DNA from 4 places in the Aminiphilus sp. genome. Region 1 is predicted to be linked to each of the others. Evidence: riboswitches for the same ligand, from Rfam matches in the RefSeq annotation. Region 1 holds a riboswitch; each other region holds the start of a gene.
What was found. A riboswitch is a leader RNA that binds a small molecule or an ion and turns the genes downstream of it on or off. The one in region 1 is predicted to bind cobalamin.
Positions count from the first base shown of each region.

Region 2: it holds a riboswitch for cobalamin, as region 1 does, so the genes downstream of both, Q1K49_RS08895 (methylmalonyl-CoA mutase family protein) here and cbiE (precorrin-6y C5,15-methyltransferase (decarboxylating) subunit CbiE) in region 1, are expected to answer to the same signal.
Region 3: it holds a riboswitch for cobalamin, as region 1 does, so the genes downstream of both, Q1K49_RS06365 (hypothetical protein) here and cbiE (precorrin-6y C5,15-methyltransferase (decarboxylating) subunit CbiE) in region 1, are expected to answer to the same signal.
Region 4: it holds a riboswitch for cobalamin, as region 1 does, so the genes downstream of both, Q1K49_RS00990 (sirohydrochlorin cobaltochelatase) here and cbiE (precorrin-6y C5,15-methyltransferase (decarboxylating) subunit CbiE) in region 1, are expected to answer to the same signal.

Region 1 is NZ_JARKPW010000131.1:4,566-9,680, forward strand. Features, by position in the region: gene Q1K49_RS07955 (SH3 domain-containing protein) at 1-554, shown strand, start outside; gene Q1K49_RS07960 (AAA family ATPase) at 551-1,657, shown strand; gene Q1K49_RS07965 (DUF4276 family protein) at 1,654-2,325, shown strand; gene Q1K49_RS07970 (DNA-deoxyinosine glycosylase) at 2,462-3,028, shown strand; cobalamin riboswitch at 3,074-3,253, shown strand; gene cbiE (precorrin-6y C5,15-methyltransferase (decarboxylating) subunit CbiE) at 3,441-4,961, shown strand; gene cobM (precorrin-4 C(11)-methyltransferase) at 4,958-5,115, shown strand, end outside.
Region 2 is NZ_JARKPW010000145.1:10,461-15,575, reverse strand. Features, by position in the region: partial or broken gene Q1K49_RS08900 (methylmalonyl-CoA mutase family protein) at 1-65, opposite strand, end outside; gene Q1K49_RS08895 (methylmalonyl-CoA mutase family protein) at 65-2,236, opposite strand; cobalamin riboswitch at 2,388-2,551, opposite strand; cobalamin riboswitch at 3,025-3,197, shown strand; gene Q1K49_RS08890 (aconitate hydratase) at 3,812-5,115, shown strand, end outside.
Region 3 is NZ_JARKPW010000106.1:54-5,168, forward strand. Features, by position in the region: partial or broken gene Q1K49_RS06365 (hypothetical protein) at 1-959, opposite strand, end outside; cobalamin riboswitch at 1,262-1,435, opposite strand; gene Q1K49_RS06370 (cupin domain-containing protein) at 1,592-1,918, shown strand; gene Q1K49_RS06375 (FadR/GntR family transcriptional regulator) at 1,943-2,680, opposite strand; gene Q1K49_RS06380 (ABC transporter substrate-binding protein) at 3,072-4,184, shown strand; gene Q1K49_RS06385 (iron ABC transporter permease) at 4,191-5,115, shown strand, end outside.
Region 4 is NZ_JARKPW010000015.1:6,493-11,607, reverse strand. Features, by position in the region: gene Q1K49_RS01005 (tripartite tricarboxylate transporter substrate binding protein) at 1-250, opposite strand, end outside; gene Q1K49_RS01000 (ABC transporter ATP-binding protein) at 732-1,541, opposite strand; gene Q1K49_RS00995 (iron ABC transporter permease) at 1,538-2,641, opposite strand; gene Q1K49_RS00990 (sirohydrochlorin cobaltochelatase) at 2,747-3,646, opposite strand; cobalamin riboswitch at 3,879-4,094, opposite strand; gene Q1K49_RS00985 (hypothetical protein) at 4,222-5,115, opposite strand, start outside.

The DNA of each region.
Region 1 (5,115 bases):
TCCATCGGGGTGTACTTCCCGAAGGAGCGGCGGCGCCCTGGCCCCTTCCCTTCACAGGGTGGAACGCGGCGCGCCTCGCCGGAGAGGTCATGGGGGAACCCTACGGTTGGGGAGGGCTGCTTCAGAACAGGGACTGTTCCGCCACGACAAGGGACCTGCTGGCCCCCTTCGGCGTCTGGCTTCCCCGCAACTCCGCGGCCCAGGCAAAGAGCGGCACGTGGTTTCCCCTGGAGGGGCTTCCCGTGGCGGAAAAGAAGGCGCGCCTCCTCGCGGAGGGACTCCCTTTCCGGACGCTGGTGGCACTGCGGGGACACATCATGCTCTACATCGGCTCCTGGAGAGGTGAACCGGTGGTCCTCCACACCACTTGGGGCGTGCGAACCCTGAAGGACGGCAGAGAAGGGCGACACGTCATCGGCAAAACGGTGATCACCACCCTCACCCCCGGCGCGGAACTTCCGGACCTGCATCCGTCGGGAACCATCGGCGAGCGGATCACGGGGTTCACGGTGCTTTCGCCGCAGCAATCCGAAGGAGGGAAGACCGCACCATGACCGCTACATACCCGATAGACCGGATCACACTTCAGGGGTTCAAGTCTATTCGCCGCCTCGACGCATTGAAACTGAGGGAACTGAACGTGCTTATCGGCTCCAACGGCGCGGGAAAAAGTAATTTTGTCGATTTCTTCCGCATGCTCGGTGAAATGGTCGAAGGCCGCCTGCAAAGGTGGACGCGAAACCAGGGATCGGCGGACCGGATCGTAAGCTTCGGCGTGAAGGCGACGACGAGGTTGGAATCCACAATCACATTCGGGCCGAATGGCTATAGTTTCGCCCTCGAACCGACGGTGGACGGGGGGTTTGCCTTTATCAACGAACAGACCTTTTTCGACGGAACACATTCCTCCGCGTGGAAATCATTGGGTTCGGGCCATCTGGAGTCGAAACTCAAAGAACAGCGAACATTCCCGAAGGCGAGTATCGCGGAATACTGCTACAACTCCATCTCCGGCTGGAAGATTTTTCATTTCCACGACACGAGCGACACCGCAGGAGTGAAACGCCTCTGCGCACTTCACGACAACACCTTTCTCCGCCGGGACGCCGCCAATCTCGCCGCGTTCTTGTACCGTCTGGCCCATGAAACACCCGAGATTTATCAGCGCATCAGGAACGTAGTGCAACTCGCAATCCCTTTCTTCGACGATTTTCTTCTCGTACCACAGAGACTGCCATCTGAAGAAGAACAGATCCGTCTTCTCTGGAAACAAAAGGAGAGTGACTATCCTTTCTGGCCAAGCCAATTGTCGGACGGCTCCATCCGTTTTATTTGCCTCGTCACCGCGTTGCTACAACCAGATCCTCCCTCGACGATCATCATCGATGAACCGGAACTGGGACTGCATCCCTATGCACTCGCACTGCTCGCCTCCCTGCTGCGCTCCGTTTCTAGGCGGGTACAGATCATCGTTTCCACACAATCGGTACCGTTCGTCAACGAGTTTTCCGTCGAGGATCTGCTCGTCGTAGAACGGAGAGAGGGGACTACGACGTTCCGTCGCCACGAAGAGGGATCCTTCCGCGAATGGTTAAAAGAATATTCCCTCGGGGAACTTTGGGAGAAGAATCTTCTCGGGGGGAGACCTAGCGTATGATTCGCGTCCACGTCATCTGCGAGGGACTCACGGAAGAGCAGTTCATCAACGAACTTTTGCTTGTCCCCCTTTCGGCGGAGAAAATTCTTCTGCTGCCATCGCAATTGGGCAGGCCGGGACACAAGGGCGGCAACGTCGGGTATGCTCGCCTCCTTTTCGACATCAGGGAGCGCCTGTTACGTGACATCGAGTGTTTCTGCACCACCTTTCTCGATTACTACGCCCTGCCGTCGGATTTTCCGGGAAAAAGCGACGCCGGCAAATTCCGAAACGTGGAGAGCCGCTACTTCTCCGTTGTCTCGGCCCTCGCCGACCGCGTAAAACACGATCTCGGCGAGGATGCCTCTCGACGGTTCATTCCCTATGTGCAAATGCACGAATTCGAGGCGCTGCTTTTCAGCCGACCGGAAAGCCTGGCAAAAAGCCTGGGGCATTCTGAACTCTCCGAAGCTTTTACGGAAATACGACGCGGATTTTCCTCACCCGAATACATTGATGACGGCCCGGAAACCGCTCCAAGCAAGCGCATAGAAAAACTCTTTCGGAACTACGACAAGCCGCTCCACCCCATCTTGGGAGCTCGGGAAATCGGCCTGAGCACAATTCGGAGAGAATGCTCTCTGTTCGACGATTGGGTTCGCAGGCTCGAAGCAGTGCACCCAGAATGAACGTCTCCCACGAACGAACTCGCACCACGGACACGTTTTCCTCCTGGTCGATGCAGGCGATCCCATCCTGTCCCGCGAGCGCGCCCGGGAGAGGCGTTCTCCGCGACACAAAAAAGTCGCAAGCGCCCTGCAGGACATGACGCTTCTTCGTGGCTTTCCTCCCATCGCCCGGAGCGACGCGACCCGCCTCGTCCTGGGCAGCATGCCCGGCGAGGCATCTCTGGCGAAGGGCGAGTATTACGGCCATCCGCGCAACGCCTTCTGGCCGATTCTCGGAGCTCTGCTCGGTTTCGATCCCGACGCGCCCTATGTCGAGCGCTGCGAAGCCCTCCGCCGGGCCCGCATCGCCCTCTGGGACGTCCTCGCCTGCTGTGAACGGCCGGGAAGCCTCGATGCGGACATCGTGGCATCCTCCATCGTTCCCAACGACTTCGGCACCTTCTTCGCGGCCCATCCACAGATCCGCATCATCTATTTCAACGGAAGCACCGCGGAAAGCGCCTTCCGCCGCCATGTGCGGGCTCTGCTCCCCGAGCGGCTGCGGACGCTCCCAGGGATCCGGCTTCCCTCCACCAGCCCAGCCCACGCGGGGCGTTCCTTCGAAGCGAAACGCGCCGCCTGGTCGTGTCTTCTCGAAGACGCGGGGAACGCGCAAAAAAACGAAACTCCTCCGAAGGATTCCCCGGAAGGATCGGAGGTATAATTGACAAGACTTCGAGATGCACGCCCGCGGACGCTTCTTTTGGCGTCAGCTGGCGTGGCCATAGTTCGCCAGAACAGGTGACGGGAAACCGGTAGCACGCCGGTGCGGCCCTCGCCACTGTAGCCGGGACGAAACCGCGCACATCCCACTGGAGTCAAGCTCTGGGAAGGGGCGGAAGTAGGACGAACGGAAGCCAGGAGACCGATCTGTTCTGGAAGGGGAGCGTCCGCGCGGGCGGCAGGCTGCCTCGGCCGGTTTCATTGGAAAACCTGCGGAGGAGGGCGCGGAGATCTCGCCCTCCTTGTTTCGTCTTCTTCTGCGGCGTCGGAGAAACGACGACGGAAGAGAGGCATTCAGTCCACAAAGCGGAGTACGGGACATTGCGCACGTTGAGGAAAGCGTGGAGAGGGCCATGAACAACATCTTCTGCATCGGCATGGGACCCGGCGGCGCCGAACAGGTGACCCGGGCGGCAATGCAAACGGCGGCGTCCGTGCCGTTTCTTCTCGGAGACGCCCGTTTTCTCGCCCTCGTTGCGGCAGGTCCTTCCGTGGCGCCGCAACACCTGGAGGAGTTGCCCCGGGGAACCGAGGCGACCTTGCGGCGTGTGGCGGAACTTCTCGAAAAAGGCCCCGTGGGCGTCCTGGTGAGCGGCGACACGGGGTTCTACAGTCTCGCATCCTCTCTGGTGCGCCGGTTCGGTCCTGAAAAGGTCCGGCTCGTTCCGGGCATCTCCAGCATGCAGCTTCTGGCGGCACGACGCGGCCGCTCCTGGGTGAACGTCCCCACCCTCTCCCTGCACGGACGGACGCTCGAAAATCCGGAGGAGCTCCACCCATCAACGGGCGAACGCCCCTCCGCGGAGGCATCCCCGGGGACGAGGACCACCGGAGGAGCGCTCGCCGCCCTCCAGAGCGAGGCGGTGGTCCTTTTGGGCGGATGGGAGCGGGTTCCGACACAGCTCCGGGAGCTGGCAGATCGCCTCGGCCCGGAGCGCAAAGGCGCGCTCGCCTGGGATCTGGGCCTGCCGGAGGAATCCATCACGGAGGGAACGCTCTCGGAGCTGGCAACCATGGAGCCTCGGGGACGCCTGCCTCTTCTCTGGCTCGACCCCCCCGAGGTCGAGCCGCCCCGCAGGGATTTTCTCCTGGAAGACGGCGCCGGAGCCGGAGAAAACCCCCTCCCCACAGGCGTCCTCCCCGATTCCTGGTTTTCGAGGGACGAGGGAATCCCCCTCACGAAGGCCCCCGTCCGCGCCGCTCTTCTCGGCCTGCTCCACCCTCTCCGGGGGTGTCGGGTTCTCGAAATCGGGACGGGAACAGGAGGCATGACGGTGGAGCTTGCCCGTGCCGCGGGGCCGGAGGGAACAGTGCTCTCCGTTGAACCGAAGCAGGAGGCGCTCGCTCTCGCGGCGCGCAACTGCCTTCGGGCGGGCATCGCCGTGGAAATGAGGGCGCGACACGGAGCAACCACCTCTTCTCCGAAGGAAGACACCGTCTCTGCGACGGCACCTGTGGCCGGTTCCGCAGGATGTGCGACGCAGGACCCATTCCGCCGCGACACAGCGGACGACGGAGAGTGCGCGGGGCGGACGCCCCGGGGCAGGGTGTGCCTCCTTCGGGGGAGCGCACCGGAGACACTGGCGGGACTTCGGTGCGCGGACGCGGTCTTCGTGGGCGGCCACGGCGGCGCCCTTCCGGAGGTGCTCGCCGCCTGCTGGAAGCTGCTCCGCCCCGGAGGACGCCTGGCGGCGACGTTCATCCTCGTGGACAGAGCCATGACGGCACTGCGTACACTGGAAGATCTGGGGGGCTCGCCGGGTTTCTGGCAGCTCACCGCAGGATACGGTAAACCCCTGGCGGGATCGTGGATGCTCTCCGGACAAAACCCGGTCTTTCTCGTCTGGGGAGACAAGGAGGCGAAACAGGCATGAACCGAGAACACTCGGACGGGGAACACGCAACGCCGTTCCAGGCGGAGGTGACCATCGTCGGCGCCGGTCCCGGAGATCCGGAACTGCTCACGCTGAAAGGAAAGCGCCTCCTCGAAACGGCGGACCTCGTGGTCTACGCGGGAAGTCTCGTGGC
Region 2 (5,115 bases), on a different contig from region 1:
CCGGCGGATTGCTCCGGCCCGTCCTTGCGGAAGGGAATGCTGCAGAAATCGGGCTTCGCGTACATCAGCAGATCCCCCTTGCTCTCAGGAGCGCGTCGAGAACGGCGTAACAGTTCGCCCTGAGATGGATGAACTCGTCCACTCCGGCCCGGACGTAGTCCTCTTTGTGCTCCGGTGCGGGAGCTCCCGCCAAAAGCACCGCCATGTCCGGCCGGGCGGCCTTGATGCCCGCCGCCAGAGGCGGCACCAGCTCCGGATACGTCTCGTCGGTGGAACAGAGCACCGCCACGTCCGCCTCGGACGCCGCCGCGGCCTGCACGGCCTCCTCCACCGTGGCGAACCCGTCGTTGCGAAGCACCTGAAAACCCGCCACCTCCATGAAGGCGGCACTGAAATCGGCCCTGGCCTTGTGCTGCGCGAGAGGACCCATGTTCGCCAGAAACACCCGGAACGTCCTGCCGGTGCGCGCCGCGGCCTCCTCGGTGCGCCGCCGCAGGGCCTCGTACTTCTCGGTCCACCGGTGGGGACGGAGAGGCGAGACCACGACATCCCCGGAAAAGCCGTCGTCCAGCACCTCCCGCACCTCGCTCAGCGAGGCTCCCGCGAGAAACGCCTCGACGAGGGCATCCAGAAACGCGCCGGGAGGCCCGCTCACCTGGTCGAGAAGCACCCCCAGACGCTCCCGGCGGAACAGGTCGTCCATCAGCTCCCGATAGGTCGCAACGGCCCTCCGCCGGCTTTCCCGCACCGCCGCCCGGTCCGTCTCGGGAAGAGGAAGCGGCGTCTCCGAGAGATTGGCGTACATGTTCACCCCCACGGCCCGGTCCGTCCGGAAGTCCAGATTCTTCAGGCGCTCCGCGAAAACGTCCCCGATCTCCCGCTGCACCAGGCCGGACTGGAGTGCCTGCACCATGCCGCCCTCGGCCTCGATGCGCTGCAGGAAATCCCAGGCCCGCTCCGCGAGCTGCTGCGTCAGCGCCTCCACATACCAGGAGCCACCCGCGGGGTCCAGGGGCTGCAACAGGTGAAACTCGTCCCGGAGAAGGAGCTGCATGTTCCGGGCAATGCGGCGGGACAGCCCCTCGGGAGGGCGGACCGCCTCGTCGAACCACCCCACGTGCATGCCCTTCACTCCTCCCACCACCGCCGAGAAGGCCTGGGTGGAAGCGCGCAGCACGTTCACGTAGGGATCGTAGATCGTTGTGGTGAAGCGGGAGGTGCTCGCGAAGAGGTCGATCCGACAGGCGTCCCCGCTTCCTCCGAAAGCCTGGACGATCTGCGCCCAGAGCATCCGGGCGGCCCGCAGTTTGGCGATCTCCATGAAAAAGTTCGCTCCCTGGGAGAAGCAGAAACGCATCTGCGCCGCCGCGGTGTTCACGCCAAAGCCGCGACGCAGGAAGGCGCGCACGTAGGCGATGCCCGTCGCCATGGCGCAGCCCAGTTCCTGGACGGCACTTCCGCCGCCCTCGTGGTACACGTCGCCGCGAACCATGACGGTTCGCAGGCGGGGCATGCGCATTTTCGCCCACTGGGTCACCAGCCCCATCTCGTCGTAGAGCGCGTCGAGGGGGCAGGAAAGGGTTCCGTCCAGCGCCAGCGCACCCAACGGATCCGCTCCGATGCATCCGGAGATCCCCTCCAGCAGGGCCGCCTCGCCCCGGGCGCGAAGCCGTGCGGCGAAGAGCGCCAGAATCGGCGCCGCCGACTCGCCGCCGTAGAGATGCACCTCCCGGCCGCGCAGCTCCACGCCGTCCAGCAGCGCGTCCATATCGCGCAGCGTGGCGAGGGAGACGCCCCCCTCGTCCTCGAAGGGACACCCCTCGTCCGGCACGTCCAGGCAGCGGAGGGTCGCCCCGTCAAGGGCGATGTGGACCGCCGTGGCACCCGAGGCCAGCTCCTCCCGGAGAAGTGCGTTGGTCCGTTCCGGAAGAGCGTCGCCGCACTTCTGGGCGATGGCCCATCCGCCCCGGACGTAGCCCAGGGGATCCGTGCCGCGCAGATAATCCGCCGCGCCGGGGAACGTCTCCGCCTGCCCGGAGAGCGGCGCGTTCTCCTCCGTATAGAGAGGCTGGAGGGAAATGCCTTCGTAGGTCCGCGTGACGAGACGTTTTTCGAAGGGAGCACCCTTGAGGGCCGCCTCCGCTTCCTTCCGCCACTCCTCGTAGGAGACGGAGGGAAATTCCTCGAAGGAAACGGGAGGGCTCGTTTCAGTTCGCACCTGCTCTTCTCTGTCCATACACAACATCCTTCCTGAGCGACTCGTCTTCAGAGATCTCCGGAGCCGACGCCCGGGCGGACGAAAAAAGGCCGCCCTTTCGCGGCGGCCCTGCATAACAACATCTTAGAGGGAGTCCTCCCTCTTCTTCCAACGGCGTCCGCCCGCGCAGACCTGAGTTGTACCCGCAGACCGGTCTCCTGACTCCCGTTCATCCTACTTCCGCGTCTTCCCGAAGTCGCCTTCAGTGACCTGTGCGGGTTCGTCCCGGTTACAGTGGCGAGGCCGTTCCGGATTTTCACCGGATTCCCGTGCATCTGCAAGCTTTTGTTTCACTTGTCCGGAACATCCTACGCTTTTTCAGGGAATCGTGTCAAGGCACGACGCATTTTTGTGCGGCCGGACAGGAAGCGTGTCACCCCTGAGCGGGACGATGAACATGTCACCCATGACGAACAGGGGCGACGTCTTCATGAAGACGAAGGAAGCGCGGCGGTTACTGGTGATCGGACAGGCATCCGCCGGAAAGACCACGGTTCGGGAGGCTGACGAAAGGCACCCCCGCACAGAAAACTTCCGGGAAACATTCCTTCGCTGCTGTCGCCGCTGCGCGTACGGCATCGCCCGTGGCATTTCCGCACGAGCCTGCGGATTCGGGCACCGCTCCACCGGGTCGGACGGCAGGCGAAAAAGAGAGTCTTTGGAACGATCCGCCAGACCTCTTGAATTGAGCAGAAAAATTGCACTAGTCTTTGACTTGACACGCCATAGCAACATTGCCACAATAACCGCACGCTGCCGTATCGGCATACAATCAAACGACGTCAGGTGCTCGGGAAGTCCGGTGAAAGACCGGCGCGGACCCGCCACTGTAACCCCGACGAAACCGCGAAGCCACTGGTTCCGGCCATTTCGGAACCGGGAAGGCGCGGATGGAGGATGAAGGGGAGCCAGGAGACCGGCCTGACGACGAGAAGAGCGGCATTCCGCGGAGATCGGATGCCCGCTTGGGGACGCGCATCTTCCCGTCGACGCGGGCACCGAGAGAGTCGAATGCCACAGGAAGGAACGCAGCGTCGTGCCCAGGGGGCCTCATCCGCGAGGCCCTTTTTTCGTACCCATCGATCAGGCTGTTAAAAACCGAACATTCTAAAATACAATGTTTTTGTATGTTTAGATCAAAAAATTATAGACAATTTTTGCCCCCGGGACATGCACCGTGAAACAGGGGGATGTTCCGGGAAAACCCCGGAAACGCGAAGTAAAACGGCTGTGGTGCCACAGCCGGGTAAGACGCGGGAGAAAGCACACTGCGGCGCGGAGCGGAAGCACGGAAAGGGGGTGGCGACGGAAATACGGTGTGCGTTGGAACAGAATGAACGAAGGCGGCGAAGAAAGATGTTCCGGCGGGCGGGGGAACACGAGGCAGAGCCGGAAGAGCCGGAACGAAACGGTGCGACCGGAGGCGGAGCGCCAGAGACGCTCCCGCGTCGGCCCGGCCCCTTCGCCGGAGAAACGGAAGGACCGGAGAGCATCGGGCTCTCCGAAAGCGGAGATGCAGCAAAAACGAGATGCATACGAAGGGTGGGAAACGACATGGGTTTTTCCGTGGCACAGAAGATTCTCCAGACCCATCTGGTCGAGCTGGAACAGCCCGACGCGAAAACCGGAAGCCGCGTGGGCATCCGCATCGATCAGACCCTGACCCAGGACGCGACGGGCACCATGGCCTGCCTCCAGTTCGAGGCCATCGGCGTGGAGAAGGTCCGGACGGAGCTCTCCGTGAGCTACGTGGACCACAACATGATTCAGGAGGATTTCCGCAATCCCGACGATCACCGCTATCTCCAGGACGTGGCGGCCAGATACGGCATGCTCTTCTCCCCCGCGGGAAACGGCATCTGCCACCAGGTGCACCTGGAGCGCTTCGCCAGGCCCGGAAAAACGCTTCTGGGCAGTGACTCCCACACACCCACCGCCGGAGGCGTGGGCATGCTCGCCATCGGCGCGGGCGGCATGGACGTGGCCCTCGCCATGGCGGGAGAACCGTTCTACACGCCGCTGCCGAAGATCACCCTGGTGCGCCTCTCGGGAGAACTCGCCCCCTTCGTCTCCGCCAAGGACGTTGTCCTGGAGGTACTCCGCCGCCTCACCGTCAAGGGAGGCGTGGGGCGCATTCTGGAGTACGGCGGCCCCGGCGTGGCGGGGCTTTCGGTCCCCGACCGGGCCACCATCACGAACATGGGGGCCGAGACGGGGGCGACCTCGTCCCTCTTCCCCAGCGATGACGTGACCCGGGCATGGCTCCGCGCCCAGGGGCGCGAGCACCAGTGGGTGGGGATCACCGCCGACGCGGACGCCGTCTACGACGAGGTGCTCGACATCGACCTCTCCACCCTGGAGCCGCTGGTGGCCCAGCCCTTCCAGCCCGACCGGGTGGTGCCGGTGCGGGAACTCGCAGGGCTTCCCGTGGATCAGATCATGTTCGGCTCCTGCACGAATTCCTCCCTCCGGGACATCGCCGCCGTGGCTCATCTGCTGAAAGGACGGGCCGTCACACCTTCGGTGAGCGCGGGTATCTCCCCCGGCAGCATTCAGGTGATTCTCGAGGCGGAGCGTCGGGGACATCTGGGCGCTCTGGTGGCCGCGGGAGTGCGCATTCTCGAATCGAGCTGCGGCGCCTGCATCGGCATGGGTTTCGCACCGCCCACGGAGGGCGTGTCCCTCCGGACGATCAACCGAAACTTCCTCGGCCGCTGCGGCCACAAGACGGGCCAGGTCTATCTGGTGAGCCCCGAGGTAGCCGCCGCGTCGGCCCTGACGGGAAGGCTGACGGACCCCCGGGAACTCGCGGCGAAGCTGGGGCTCCCTCCCTTCCGGTTCGAACTGCCGGAACAGCT
Region 3 (5,115 bases), on a different contig from region 1:
GCGCGCTGGGTGAAGGCAAGCGCTCCCACGGGGGAGGAGAAGACCTTGCAGGGGTTCGGATCGGGCCAGTTCACCGCGTCGTTGTAATAGGCCGTCACATAAAGAATGCCCGAGGCGGTGACGCCGATGAAGTCGAAGGCATAGGCGGCGGCGCTCGCCGGAAGATCCGCCGCGGTGGCGAAGGTGCTCTTTTCGAGGGTGGACACCGAGACCGCCTCGATGGCGGTGGTCCCGGAGGCGTTCTTCGCGCCGCCGAAGGACGTGACGAGGATCTTGCCCAAGGTGGGTGCATAGGCCATGGCGGAAGGATTCTTGCCCACCGCAACCCGGCCGATCTCCTCCAGGGAGGCGGGATCGAGCTTCACCAGCGAACCTGCGGCGTGCACGGGAGGCCAGGAGGCATCCCGTCGCTCGATGAGGACGAAGAGCGCATCATTCACCACGAGGACGCTTTTCACGTATTCGCTGAGGTTGGCGGCAACGCCGTCGTCAAAGTTGACCGAGGCGACCTGCGCGTAGTTGTTCGTCATGTCGTGCTTGGTGAGATACGAGGCCGTGCCGTCGTTGTAGTAGTTCGCCAGAAAGAGCCACGTTCCCCAGGTGGCCGCCCCGGCGATGTTGTGCCCCAGCGTCCTGTTCACCTCCGGGGTTCCCCAGTTCTCGGGATTGTAGACGGTGAAGGTGTCCAGGGCGGCCCCGTAGTTGTTCGTCTCCCGGTGGAGCACCTTCCAGGCCCCGTCTTTCTGGAAGGAAAAGAGCGCTGGATCCCCTCCGGCGGAGCCCACCTTCACGGCGGAATCCCCCGAGGCCACTCCAAGAACCCCCGACGTGTAGTCCGTGGTGGCGTAGACCGCCTTCTCCACGGCCCCCGCGACGGCCGATCCGAACGCCAGAAACACTACAAGCATCACTGTGAAGATCCGCGACATGCGGAAGAAACGCTCCTTGTTCCGCTGCATGCTGCACGTCTCCTTTCCGTATTTCTCCCGGACCCGAAAAAGACATCGCCTCCCGGCGGCTCCTTTCGGGTTCCCTCCAAAGCCTTCCCTGCCGAGCCGCCCCTTTCGGGAGCCGGACAAGGAGATGCCTTCCTCCTTGAAGAGTGTCACCCATGAGGGACTTTCGAGACGGACATCACCTCCCCCGGAGTGGAATTTCCGTCGCGCCTTCGCCCACGCGCCGCGTCCGAAACCCCGTTTCTCCTGGGAAGTGCCCTTTTCCGGAATGAGGAAAACGAAAAGGACACCTTCCGCCCTCGAGGAAGGAGTCTTGCGACGCGGGGCAGTGTCCGGACTCGGAGTCATCCTCCGCACGGGCCTTCCAGAACGGTTCGTTCCGTGGCGTCGTCCGTGCATCGTCATCCTTACCGTAGCGGGGCTGTGCCGGCTTCACACCGGCTTCCTGCCCTCCGCGAACCTGTCTATAACGACAAAAAGAGGTTTCTCCCTTTCCGTCGCCCTGTTCCTGCGGTAGCATAACAGGAAGAAGCGCATCCGTCAAAATGCCGGATGTGCCGCCGTATCCGGCGGAGGGAAAGCATCGCATTCTTTTCGGAACGAGGGTGATCGCTGTGGAAGAGTTTCCTGCGTTCATGAGAAATCCGGCGAACCGCATCCGGCGGAGTTCGCAGTACACGAAGGACATCGAGGGCTATGTCGCGGGCGGGGCCGACGGCTCGCAGATGGCCTTCTGGACGTCCTTCGCGGACAGGACCTCCGACGAGCACGTCCACGACTACGACGAATATCTCGTCTGCGTGCACGGGCGCTACACCGTGACCATGGCGGGAAGGACGGTGACGCTCGATCCCGGCGACGAGCTGTTTATCCCCTCCGGCGTGGCTCACGGGGGATGCTGCACCGCAGGCACGAGAACCATCCACGCCTTCGGCGGCAGACGGGCCGAGCGGGAGGCCTGACCCCCGGCGGAAACCGGGGGCGCGTCAGCAGAAGAGCGTCCGATACCTGTCCAGGTGCCTTTCGAGGCAACCGCGGGCGGCCTCCAGGTTCCGCGCCTCGATGTAACAGGTCAGGTTCCGGTGACACTCGAGGATCTCCCGCTGATGCAGGAGCGATTCCTCCGCGTCGAGGCTTTGAAAGCGCTCCCCCATACTCTGGGAGAGAATGCGGTACAGCACCCGGTAGACCACGGCCACAAGGCCGTTGCGCCCCGCTTCGGCGATGCGCCGATGGAACGCCAGATCCTGGAGAAGAAACGTCTCCCAGTGCCCCAGACAGCCCTCCGCGGCGGCGACGATCTCCCGAAAGGCGCGGAGGTCCTCGCCGGTGCGGCGCTCCACACACCAGGCGAGCATGGCCTGTTCGAGGACGATGCGAAACTCGTAGATCTCCTTCGCGGAGATCCGCTCCAGATGGAGCATCGTCTCCAAGGGCTCCTCGATGTTCGACGCGGCGAAGTGCTGCACCGTGGTGCCGCCACCGGGAACGATCCGGACCAGGCCGCTCTGTTCGAGCATGCGCAGCGCCTCCCGCACGGTGGGGCGGCTGCGTTTGAACTGGGTGATGAGGGTCCGCTCCGAGGGGAGCTTGTCCCCCACCTTGAACCGGCCGTCGAGAATGCTGCGCCGGATCTGTTCGTAAATCGCCTCCGAGGCCTTGACGGTGCACACCGGCTTGAACTCCGCATACCCGGCGCTTTTCCGGATCTTTTCCCCGGACATGGAGCCATTCCCCCCATACGATAGCTTTGCCCCGTTCGGCGGAAGACGGTCTCTTTTCCGTGTGTCCCCCCCGACCTGCGCGCCTCCCGCCTCCCGACAGGCGGCAAAGAGGCCACGCACGACGACGCCTCACCTCATTCTACAGGGACACCGGAAAGGCCGCACGCCTTCGTCGCCCCTGTTCGTCATGGATGACATGTTCATCGTCCCGCCCAGGGGTGACACTATCACTGTCCAGCCACACGAGTGAAAAAAAGGATTTGACAAGACGCGGGGGTTTTGTTATGTTGCGCGAGTGTTAGATGATTCTAACACTCGCGCCGCCGTCGGAATATCTGCCGGAAAGCGTCATGTGTCGGTGAGATGTGCCAGAAAGAGAGGAGATCGTTTCATGCACAGGATGTTGGGAAACAGGCTTCGGGTTGTCGGAACGGGACTATGCGCCCTGTTCCTCGTGTGCTTTCTCATGTCGCCCGGAGATGGGGCGCAAACGGTCGTCACGGACCAGGCCGGAAGAGAGGTCGTGATCGAAGGCCCGGTCAAGCGCATCGTCACCATTCCCATTCCGGCCGCCAGCATGGTGCTCGCCATCGACGGCTCTTCGGAACGGCTGGTGGGAATGAATCCGCTCTCGAAGACGGCCATCGAGGGGGAAATCCTTTCCGAATTCTTCCCCGAGGCGCTGCGGATCCGCAGCGATATCGTCCAGGGAGAGGGGTTCCAGCCCAACGTGGAGTCGCTCATGAGCCTCGCACCGGACATCGTCTTCCAGTGGGGGAACTTCGGCGACAATCTCTACATCCCCCTGCTGGATGCGGGGATGAAGATCGCGCTCTTCAAGTACGGCACCCAGGAATACCTTGAGGGATGGATCGAGACGTTCGGCGCCATCCTCGGAAAGCAGGAGAAGGCTGCCACGATTCTCGACTGGCACAGGAAGACCCGCGAACAGCTCACCCGGAGAAGCGAGGCCATCCCCGATTCCGAAAAACCACGGACGCTTTATTTCCTCCGTTTTCTCGCCAACTATCAGGTCGCCGGAAAGAACACGCACAACGACGTCTCGATCGTCCTCTCGGGAGGCAAAAACGTCGCCGCGGAAGAGATCGACGGATTCGCCGCCGTGAACGAGGAACAGATTCTGCTGTGGGATCCGGAGGTCATTCTGCTCAACGGTTTCGAGCGGGATCTCACCCCCGAGCATGTCTACGCCGACGAGCGGCTCAAGGGAGTCTCCGCGGTAAAGAACCGCCGCGTCTACAAGCTCCCCCTCGGAGGTTACCGCTGGGATCCCCCCAATCAGGAGACGCCCCTCATGTGGATGTGGATGTCCTCCGTTCTCCATCCCGGGCGGGACAGGTTCGACCTTCCCGGAGAAATGGAAAAAGCCTACACCCTCCTCTACGGAAAAACCCTCTCCCGGGCGCAGTACGAGCATATTCTCGGAATGGAGAGAAACCGGGGAAGCGCGCACTACGAAGCTCTCTTCGGAAGGGCACAGTAGGGCATCGTGACCGAACGACACCGCGCCGTTCCCTTCCCCCTTCTTGCAGGAGTGCTTCTTGCCCTGACGGCGGCAGTCGCCCTGTTCTCTCTGGCGATCGGGCGTTTTCCCGTTCCCGTGGAGCGTGTTGCCCGAATCCTGCTCTCGGTGCTTTTTCCCACAGAGGCTTCCTGGACTCCCCAGGAAACCTCTGTGGTCCTTCTCATCCGCCTTCCCCGCGTTCTGGGTTCCCTGCTCGCCGGAGGAGGACTGGCACTCGCCGGAGCGGCTCTTCAGGGCGTCTTCCGCAATCCCCTGGTAGGACCGCAGATCATCGGCGTTTCCTCCGGGGCGGGGTTCGGCGGCGCGGTGGCGATTCTGTTCTTCGACGGCCTTTTCGCGGTGATTCCCCTCGCCTTTGTCTTCGGCCTTCTGGCGATGGTCGCCGTCTGGAGCCTCGGCTCGGGCGAACGGGAGGAATCTCTTCTCTCGCTCGTGCTCGGCGGCGTGGTCATCAGCGCGTTCTTCACGGCGCTCACCTCTCTCGGCCAGTATGTGGCCGATCCCTACAACAAGCTCCCCGCAATCGTCATGTGGCTCATGGGCAGTTTTGCGTCGTCGTCGTGGGAAAGGCTGCTCTTCGCCGCTCCGGTGATCTGCTGTGCGGGAACGCTGCTGCACCTGATCAGGTTCAGGATCAACGTCCTCTCGTTGGGGCAGGAGGAGGCGGAGTCCCTCGGCATGAACGTCCACCGCAACAGGTGGCTTGTCCTCGCCTGCACGACGCTGATCACTGCGGCAACCGTGGCACTGGCAGGGATCGTGGGATGGGTGGGGCTTGTCGTCCCGCATATGGCGCGCATGCTGGTGGGGTCCGACCACAGGAAGCTGCTTCCCGTGTCGGCGCTTCTCGGCGCGTCGTATCTCATCCTGATGGACGACATCGCCAGAA
Region 4 (5,115 bases), on a different contig from region 1:
CGGTCTTCGCGAGCTGTGTCCATGCGATGGCGCCGGTGGCTCCGGGAATGTACTGATTGATGAAGGATTGACCGAGGGCCTTTTCCAGATAGGGTTGCGTGAGCTGCGCAAGAGTGTCGCTGCCGCCGCCGGGCTTGAAGCCCTGAAGAACCGTGATCTGCTTCTCCGGATACGCCGCGAACGCTGCCTGTCCCAACAATGCGAACAGGACAACCGTCAGGATTCCCACTACCCACTTGGATTTTCTCATAACGCGTTCCCCCCCTGAAATATGATGGAATCGGTGAAGCCGACCAGCGAAGCCTTCCGGCCCGGAAGGGCCTTCCGCTCCGCGTGCGTCCCGCGCATGTCGCTCCGGAACGATTTTTGCTCCGGAGGATCCCCATCCTCTCCTGGTTGTGACGAAAAAGTCCTCTGAAGATGTGGTTTTGCGTTATCCTGCTGTGATGATCCAGCGTTGATAGAATATCATAAAAAGGAAGAATTTTCTGCTCGACCAAGATCAACCAGAAATGTTCCGAAACATCGACAGGATAGCCGGGAAACACACGCTTGTCAATCCTCACTTTTACCTTTGTGGCCGAACAGGGATAACGTCATCCCTTAAACGGGAGGGAACTCTGGTCGAGTAAGTATCGCCCTCTCTCAATCTCGATCGCATCGCGTTTTTCCGAGATCGGCGTGGCATTTCTCAGAGGTTCCGGGCCAGGGATGATGAGGAGCAATGTTCTTCAGAGCCGGGGATGCCAGACGACGCCGTCTTCGCCGGCGTAACGGGCGAAGGAGACTCCGTAGGCTTTTCGGAGGAGATCCTCCCGGAGTACTGCTGTGACGGAACCGGCGGCGAGGAGTTCGCCGTCCGACAGGACCCAGACATCGTCGCACCAGCGAGCGGCGAGGTTGACGTCGTGCACGGAGGCGACGACCGTTCGCCCTTCCAGGGCGGCCTCCCGGAGAAGCGCGAAGAGTTCCGCTCCGTGGCGGGGATCGAGAGAGGACGATGGCTCGTCCAGGAGGAGCACTTGCGGATTCTGGGCGAGAATCTGGGCGACGGCCACGCGCTGTCGTTCTCCGCCGGAGAGTTCCGCCACGCTTCGGGAGAGAAGGTCTCCGAGGCCGAGGCGGGATGCCGCCGCCGCGGCCGTCCGGCGGTCTTCTTCTGTATATCCCGCAAGGGAGCGCACATGAGGAAGGCGCCCGAGGAGGATCACCTCGTACACCGCGAAGGGATAGCGCAGCAGGGGGTCCTGGGGAACGAAGCCGATGCGGAGTCCGAGTTCTCTTCGGGAGAGTTTTCGGACGCGATGTTCCGAAGGGAGCGAGGGGGCGTGACCGGTTTCTTTCTTTTCCGGGAGGTCTCGGAGAAAGAGGTTGCCCTCGTGGGGGAGGAGCCCCGCGAGGCAGCCGAGAAGGGTGCTCTTTCCGCTGCCGTTGGGGCCGAGGAGTGCGGTGATGCGTCCATGCCTGATCTCTCCCGAGAGGTTTCGGAGCACCGGACGCGCCCTGTAGCCGACGGAGAGGTTTTCCAGGCGGTAGCTCACGAGGAGGCGCGTCCCCGGGTACGCAGAAGAATCCAGCAGAAGACGGGGCCCCCCGCGAGGGCCGTCACGACTCCCACGGGAAGTTCGCCGAGCTGCTGGGCCGCTCCGTCCGCGCCGGCGAGGAGGAGACAGCCCGCGACGAAGGCGAGAGGGAGGAGGGTTCGATGGGCGGGGCCTGCGAGAAGGCGCAGGAGGTGAGGCCCCACGAGACCGACGAAGCCGATGATGCCGAAATGGGCCACCACGAGAGAGGCCGCCAGAGAGGCCGCTCCCAGGAGGACGAGGCGGAGCCGCTTTTCGTTCACGCCGAGGAGCGCCGCCCGCCCTTCTCCGAGGGACATGGCGTCCAGCTCCCGCCCCCACCACCAGGCGGGAAGCGTTACGGCGGCCGCGCCGATCCAGGCGGAGCCCGCCGCCGACACGGAGGCGCCGGAAAACCCCCCCATGAGCCAAAGGACGATGGCAGCCATGCGCTCTTCCGAGATGGCCTTGAGGAGTGTCACTCCCGCGGAAAGGATGGCGCTCACCACGATGCCCGCCAGGACGAGGTGCACGGGAGAATTGCCTCCGGATCTCCAGGCGAGGGCGAAGGCGAGGGAAAGGGCGAGGGCGGCACCGCAAAAGGCTGCGGCGGGTACCCAGATGCCGCCGAGGAAGATGCCGAGGGAAGCCCCCAGGGCCGCTCCCGCGGCGATGCCCAATGTGTAGGGTTCCGCAAGCGGATTGCCCAGCAGCGCCTGGAGAACGACGCCCGAGACGGAGAGAGCCGCCCCAGACGCGGTGGCCGCCAGAAGACGGGGGAGGCGGACGGTGCGCACCACCAGGGCCTGTTGCTGTGGCAGGGTTGTTGCATCGGCGAAGGGATTCAGGAGCGAGAGCACTGCTCCGGGAGGGACGTCCATGGGGCCCGCGAGGAGTCGCCAGGTGCCCACCAGGAGGAGGCCGAGAAAGAGGAGCGCTCCGAGCCGCAGGGCGCGCCGCCTGCGGGATGCCTCCAGAGTTGCCATGCGGTGGAGGGTGTCGTCACCGGCAGAAAGGGAGCCGCTCTGGGAATGTTCGGGACCGGCACTGGCGCCGGTGGCGTGTTCCGATAGGGGCACGGAGCATTCCTCCCTGGGGTGTGTCGCCATGAAAAAAGCCGAACCTGTCGGGGCTCTCGGAAAGAGCGTCCGGGAGCCCCGGTTTCTTGTGCGCGTCCCGGTGTTCTAGAAGACGTGCTGCGCCGTGACGCGGAGGTGTTCCACGAAGAGAGCCGCCACCTCGGGATTGCTTCCGAGTCCCTCGATGACGGGGTTCACCCGGTATCCTTTCGACTCCAGAACACTGCGCCAGGATTCGGGATCCTCCGGATCCGCCATGTCGTTCCGGGCGTGGTCTCCCGCGACGATCATGAAGGGCACCAGGGTCACTCGCTTTGCCCCCATGGTCTCAAGGCGTTCCAGAACCATATCGAGGGAAGGGAACCCCTCGACGGTACCGAGGGCGAAGCGCAATCCCCGCTCGTCGAAGAGAAGCTGCATCTGCGAGTAGGCGGCGTTCGCCGGATGGGGTGAACCGTGTCCCATGAAGACCACCGCGCCGTCGCCCTTTGCTCGGTCTCCGTAGGTTCTCTGGAGAATGGAGACCATCTTGCCGTAGTCCTCGAAAGAGGAGAGGAAAGGATCGCCCATGGCGACGGCCTTGAAGGAGTATTTTCGCTCCAGGCGGGCCAGGGCGTCCGTCACTTCCGCGAGATCGTCGAATTCCTCGCCGCGGATCACGTGGGTGGGCTGTACCACCACGTGGGTGAAGCCCTCGTCCTGCATGCGCGCCAGGGCGATCAGCGGAGAGTCGATGACCGTGCCCTCTTCGGCGAGGACTTTTCTGCGGATGATGTTGGACGTATAGGCCGTGCGGACCTCCGCGTCGGGGAAAGCCTTCCGTGCGGCGTCCACGAGGGTGTCGATGGCGCTCCGCGCCTCGGGTACGGAGGTGCCGAAGGCGACGACGAGAATGCCCTTTTTCTCGGGGGCCGCCTTGCCGTGTCCCATGGCGAAGGCCTCGCTGGAAGAAAAGGCCGCGAGGAAAAGAGCGCAGCAGAGAAGTACCAATCCGGAACGGGTCATGTTTGCTTCCTCCTGTTCGAGAGTCTCGTTTCCCGGGGGAAAGGATTTCGATGAACGAACGCATCCGTTCTCTCGAAACGCATCTTTGGATCCGTTCGCTTCGAGAGATGGCCGAAACGGACGGTGACACGTCCGTTCGTCTTTTTTCGCAAGCGCTTCAACAGGACGGGACCGCGGCGTACACCGCGGTCCCCAAGACGAGCTTGGGAGCGCGTCCGCCCACGCAGACATCACCTCCTCACCCGTTTCCGGCCGGTCTCCTGACTCGCGGTCCTTCTTCGCCGCCCCTTCCCGAAACCTGGGGTTTCAGTGGTTCCATGCGGCGTCGTCGCGCTTACAGTGGCGGGGCCGTGCCGGATTTACACCGGCTTCCCGTTCGGAAAACTTTTGTGACGCCACCGGAGGGCACGGCGGCGGTTCTCCGAAAACCGGAAACGTTTCCTTTCGAGTTGTGGAGTGCCGCCCGGAGAGCGGGGGCGACACCGGAAAGACCTGCTGCCGAAGTTTCCTTCAGACGGTCTCCATCAGGGGCAAGTATACGCGAAAACGGGACGAGAGGAACCCCCCTCCCGTTCTCAATGTCCGGTGGCTGCCTCCAGAGAGATACTCCGGGTGAGCATCTCCGTCACGAAATCCAGTGCTCTTCGGAATCCTCCGGCGGAATCACCCGCGAGTCCTGCTCTTTGAGCGGAGAGAGACTCCGCGAAAGCCCGGCGAAGAACGGGCATTTCCACCAGAGGGCTCCGCCCCGAGGCGAGGGATTCCATCACGATATATCCTGCGTCCGTAAGCGATGGAAGAAGCGGGCCACCGACTCGTTCGGCCACGCGTGCCCCTCGTTCCAGGGCGGTACGCCGGTACCAGGAAGGTTCTTCGCTGCGGTGCACAAGGCGGAATTTCTCTCCCGGAAGCTCCGGGGAGAAACGCGTTGTTTCCCCGCCGTTTCCTTTCAGAAGCGGCTTCAGGGATGCTTCAAGAAAGGGAACGAGTCCTCGGCCGTCGCCGAGGAGATTTCCGAGAGACACGCTTTCTGTTCTTCCGTCGGCGAACACCAGGAGGACGAATTGCCCTTCCAGAAGGCGTGCCCAGGTCGGATCGTCCACCTCCGCCGCCTGTTTCACCGGGAGAAGGGTCGCGTCCAGGGTGGCGCCGAAGGTTTGGGCAATGCGCTCCACCATGGCTTTCCATTCCGACGACGCGGCATGCAGTCGCAGCACCCGGAGGGCGAAGGCCTCCTGCACCAGTTCTCCCGTATCGGCTACGAGTTCCCCGTCCGAGGGAAGAAGAGGAGCGGTGCGAACGAACCAGCGTTGCCAGGCCATGGTGAGCCAGGGAAGAAAATCCGCGTCCAGACGTCGCGTCTGTGCGTCGAGCCAAGTGTCGGCAAGGGCTGCGGCAGTGTTTTCCGTCCGCGTTGCCGCCGTTGCGACGGCCTCGGAGAGCGCTTTTCCGGAAGAGACGGAAAGTTT